2 regions of the Photorhabdus kleinii genome follow, and region 1 is predicted to be linked to the other one. Evidence: predicted binding sites of a transcription regulator. Region 1 holds the regulator's gene; the other holds the start of a gene.

Region 1 (2,414 bases):
GTAGAGGTTGTTAAGATGACAGACACAATAGCGGCAGAAAAACAAAGAGCAGATAAAGAGGCTATCTGCCCAATTTCCTTTCAACGTAAAGCCCAATTTTTAAATCATCTAACCCGTTCAAAACATCAGGCAAAGATCAAGCAAAGAGCGGCAAAAATGGCAATCATCACCAACGTGCTGACAGCAGTAAATAAACCAAGCTTCAAATCGGTATTCATAGAGCCTCCTCAGAATAAAAAGTTTATAACGACAAAAACCAGTCTATTGAGATGGTTAATTGCCCTTACATAAGGAAAAGTATAAATAGCGATTACCACACATTTTATAACACTGATTATTGCTTTCACTTTTGAGCCAGATCAGACAAAATCCAGGATTTATCGCTAACTTATTGCTAGTCCTTCTATGTAAAGGGCTAGCAAGCGATTAACAAAGCGTTTTAAATTTAGACCAAAAGGTCAGGAGTCTTTCACCTCATGGCAACGATCAAAGATGTGGCTAAGCACGCTGGCGTCTCAACCACCACCGTATCCCATGTTATTAATAAAACCCGCTTCGTCGCTGAAGATACTAAAGCTGCTGTTTGGACTGCTATTAAGGCACTGAATTATTCACCCAGTGCCGTTGCCCGCAGTCTGAAAGTTAACCACACAAAATCGATCGGATTACTGGCAACGTCCAGTGAAGCCCCCTATTTTGCTGAAGTCATTGAGGCTGTTGAAAACAGTTGTTATAGCAAAGGCTATACGCTGATTTTATGTAACTCACACAATAACATTGATAAACAGAAAGCCTATCTAGCCATGCTGGCACAAAAACGTGTGGATGGACTGCTAATTATGTGTTCAGAATACCCGGAACAGTTGTTGGGAATGTTGGAAGATTATCACAATATTCCAATGGTCGTCATGGATTGGGGACAGGCCAGAAGTGATTTCACCGATACTATTATTGATAATGCATTCCACGGCGGTTATCTAGCTGGTCGTTATCTTATCGAACGTGGTCATCGTGATATTGGCGCGATCCCCGGCCCTCTGGCACGAAATACCGGTGGTGGTCGTCATCAAGGATTCTTAAAGGCGTTAAAAGAAGCCAACATTCCGATCAGAGAAGAATGGGTTATTCAGGGGGATTTTGAACCAGAATCGGGCTATAAAGCCATGCATCAAATCTTGAATCAAAAACAGCGCCCGACTGCGGTTTTCTGCGGCGGAGATGTTATGGCTATGGGGGCGATTTGTGCTGCTGATGAATTAGGATTACGCGTCCCACAGGATATTTCTGTCATCGGTTATGACAATATACGCAACGCTCGTTATTTCTCTCCGGCATTGACCACCATTCATCAACCAAAAGAACGACTGGGGCAGATGGCCTTTTCCATGTTACTGGACAGAATAATCAATAAACGTGAAGATGCACAAACTATTGAAGTACATCCACGTTTGGTTGAGCGACGTTCTGTCGTGGATGGTCCATTTATCGACTATCGTCGTTAATTCGTTTTATTCATCTTGAAGCCATTCAGCATTAAGAGTTTCACTATCGCCAAGATAGTCAAGCAGCCAACTTAATGCTGGAGAATGGCTGTTTTGAACCCATGCCAAACAACATGGACTGTCTGGTAAAGGCTGTTCCAGTTCCAGCACGGTTAGTTTATTCTGCCGAATAAGCGGCATTGCCCTATGCTTAGGCACCATTCCTACACATAACCCTTCGTTTAGACAAGACAGACCGGACTCCCAATCAGGAACCACCAACCGGCGCTGATTATCCAGATTCCAAGTGTCACGCTTCGGTAAATTACGGGATGTATCTTCAAGACACAAACTTGGATAAGGCCGCATTTGATCATCAGATAACGGACCCGGCAACTGGGTTAGCGCATGGTCAGCGCTAACCACACATAACCAGGGCATAAACCCCATATCTCGGAAACTATACCTTTCTCCGACTGGAGCCGCCCGGGTTGCACCAATTGCAACATCAACTTGACTATTCACCAGCGCATCCCACACACCATTAAACACTTCCTGATGAATAAAAAGTTCTATATCAGGAAAATGGTGGTAGAAATCAAGAATAAGCTGGCGACTACGTTCTGGTTTGACAACGAGATCAATAGCAATACTAAATTGCCCTCTCCAGCCGTTTGCAACTTGTTGACACTGGTGACGAGTATCAATCATTTTTTTGATAACAGAGCGAGCTTCTTTGATAAAAATAGCGCCTGCCTCAGTTAATTCTACATCCCGATGACGACGCTCAAACAACGAAACAGCAAGCCACTCTTCCAGTTGTCTTACGGTATAACTGATCGCAGAAGGGACACGGTGAAGCTCCGATGCAGCGGCACTAAAACTGCCTGTTCTGGCAACCGCATCCACAACTTCAAGTGAATATTCTGACCA
Region 2 (2,414 bases), on a different contig from region 1:
GAATAGCGCGAAGATGTAATTCAAACTGGCTGATAGATGCACCGTTTTGAGTCCAGTGACCGCTGTTGTGAACGCGTGGTGCGAGTTCGTTGATCAGTAAATTATCACCGACAATAAAACATTCCATCGCCATCACGCCGATATATTTCAACTCGTGCATAATAGCTGACAATATACTCTCGGCCTGTTGTTGTAAATGATAATGCTGTAAATGGTCATTTTCTTGAGGAGAGACAATACTGGCACGGAGAATGCCATCTTGATGCAAATTGTGCGTTAAGGGATAGAACACACAATCGCCATTTTTATTGCGGGCACCTACCAGTGAAACTTCGCCGGAGAAAGGAATGGCTTGTTCAGCAATACATTCACCATAAATATCGGCGGGTAATGCTGTTTCATCGCCGGGACGAATACGCCATTGCCCGCGGCCATCATAACCACCCATGCGGCGCTTAACGATAACGAAATTACCGAGTTCAGAGAATAATTGCGGCCATTGGTTGGCCTCAGAGAGTAATTGCCACGGAGCAGTTGCCAGACCAAGGCTATCCATTAACTGTTTTTGCGGCAGACGGTCGGCCAGACGGGGAAAGATATCTCGATTAGCGAAAGCCTTATGGCGGGCAAGTTCTTGGGTAAGCGCTGTTTCCGGCCAGCGCTCAATTTCAGCGGTAATAACGCTATTCTGATAAGGAACCGCTTCGGGTTCTGCATCGAGGCCAACAGGATAAACCGTGATACCTAAAGGCTCACCAGCTTGGCGTAACATGCGGCCGAGCTGACCATTGCCTAATACACAAACTGGCTTCATGCTTCCTCCCGCGGATCGGGATTATCGAGTACATCCTGAGTTTGTGTTTCACGCCAATGGCTAAGGCGTTTCAGTAAATCTTTATCATGACGCGCCAGAATCTGTGCGGCCAGTAGGGCTGCGTTTGCCGCGCCGGCTTTTCCAATCGCAAGCGTACCAACAGGAATCCCTTTTGGCATCTGTACGATAGAGTAGAGGCTGTCTACGCCATTAAGAGCGGCGCTTTGTACGGGGACGCCGAGAACCGGGACCAGCGTTTTAGCTGCCAGCATGCCGGGTAAATGGGCGGCGCCACCGGCGCCAGCGATAATGACATCAAAACCGTTTTGTTCCGCTTGTTGGGCAAAACTAAAGAGTTTATCGGGCGTACGATGGGCAGAAACAATTTCAACGTGGAAAGGTACATTAAGAGAAGTGAGAATATCAGCCGCGTGCTGCATAGTCGTCCAATCGCTTTTAGAACCCATAACAATGGCGATTTTGGCATTGTGTTGAGTTATTCCTGCTAAATCAGGTTGGGCAATCATAAATCAAATGCTCCTGTGTTTTAACGTCCACCAGAATGAAAATAACGCTTTAAGGCCGCGGATCATATCATGCTCACAAGCTAAGGAAAACGATTGCGTTACTTTATACTTTTGTTGTGACACTTGTATATCGGGTGTGTTCCCGATTAATCAGAATGGGAAAGAGATAAGATCGATTGATTTATCCGTTACTTTGAACATCGATCCCTGATGATGCCATGCGCCAAGTACACCACGGTAGACGGTTTTATCATGCAGAGAAACTTCATGTACAAAAGGGCGGTGGGTGTGTCCGTGGATCATCCAGTCAGCTTGATACCGCTCAAAAGTGTCAATAACAGCTTGCTGGTTTACATCCATAATAGCTTCGGATTTTCTGCTGTTGACCGATTGGCTGTTTGCTCGCATTTTTACGGCAATTTTTTGACGGGTAGACAGAGGTAGCAGTAGAAACAGACGTTGGACCCACGGGGTATGAACCCGCTTACGATATCGTTGATAACTTTCGTCATCAGTACACAAGGTATCGCCGTGCAGAATAAGCACTCGTTTACCGTACAGTTCCAGTACTTTTTCCTGTGGGAGCAAGATAATGCCACTCTCTTTAGCAAAGCGCGAACCGAGTAGAAAGTCACGGTTGCCATGAATAAAGTAACAGGTAATACCTTGTTGTTGCACAGTTTTTAGTGCGCTAGCGATTTCACGGTGGAGAGGGTTGTTATCATCATCGCCGATCCAGTAATCGAACAGATCGCCGAGAATATAGAGGCTATCTGCCTGAATGGCATCCTCACGCAAGAAACGCAGAAAACCGGCAGTGATTGCCGGTTCATGTTCGCTGAGATGTAAATCCGCAATAAAAAGTGTGCACATATTCAGTGAGTTATTCGCTGATAGTCACTTTTTCGATGATAACATCTTCGAGTGGTACATCTTGGTGCATACCGCTGCGACCGGTAGAAACGCTTTTGATTTTATCAACAACATCCATACCTTCGACCACTTCGGCAAAGACGCAGTAACCCCAGCCATCAGGGCGCTCAGATCGGAAGTTCAGGAAATCATTATCAACA

The links. Region 1 encodes PurR, which represses purine synthesis genes. Its sites were predicted from a motif close to CANGCAAACGTTTGCNTG; they were not measured.
Region 2: purE (5-(carboxyamino)imidazole ribonucleotide mutase) is a predicted target of PurR. The motif match lies at 1,424-1,441, and genes of this name have one in related genera.

What each region holds. Positions count from the first base shown of each region.
Region 1 is NZ_JAJAFY010000001.1:235,606-238,019, reverse strand. It holds gene LG003_RS01085 (hypothetical protein) at 16-291, shown strand; gene purR (HTH-type transcriptional repressor PurR) at 477-1,502, shown strand; gene punR (DNA-binding transcriptional activator PunR) at 1,509-2,414, opposite strand, start outside.
Region 2 is NZ_JAJAFY010000017.1:24,104-26,517, forward strand. It holds gene purK (5-(carboxyamino)imidazole ribonucleotide synthase) at 1-814, opposite strand, end outside; gene purE (5-(carboxyamino)imidazole ribonucleotide mutase) at 811-1,341, opposite strand; gene lpxH (UDP-2,3-diacylglucosamine diphosphatase) at 1,492-2,214, opposite strand; gene ppiB (peptidylprolyl isomerase B) at 2,225-2,414, opposite strand, start outside.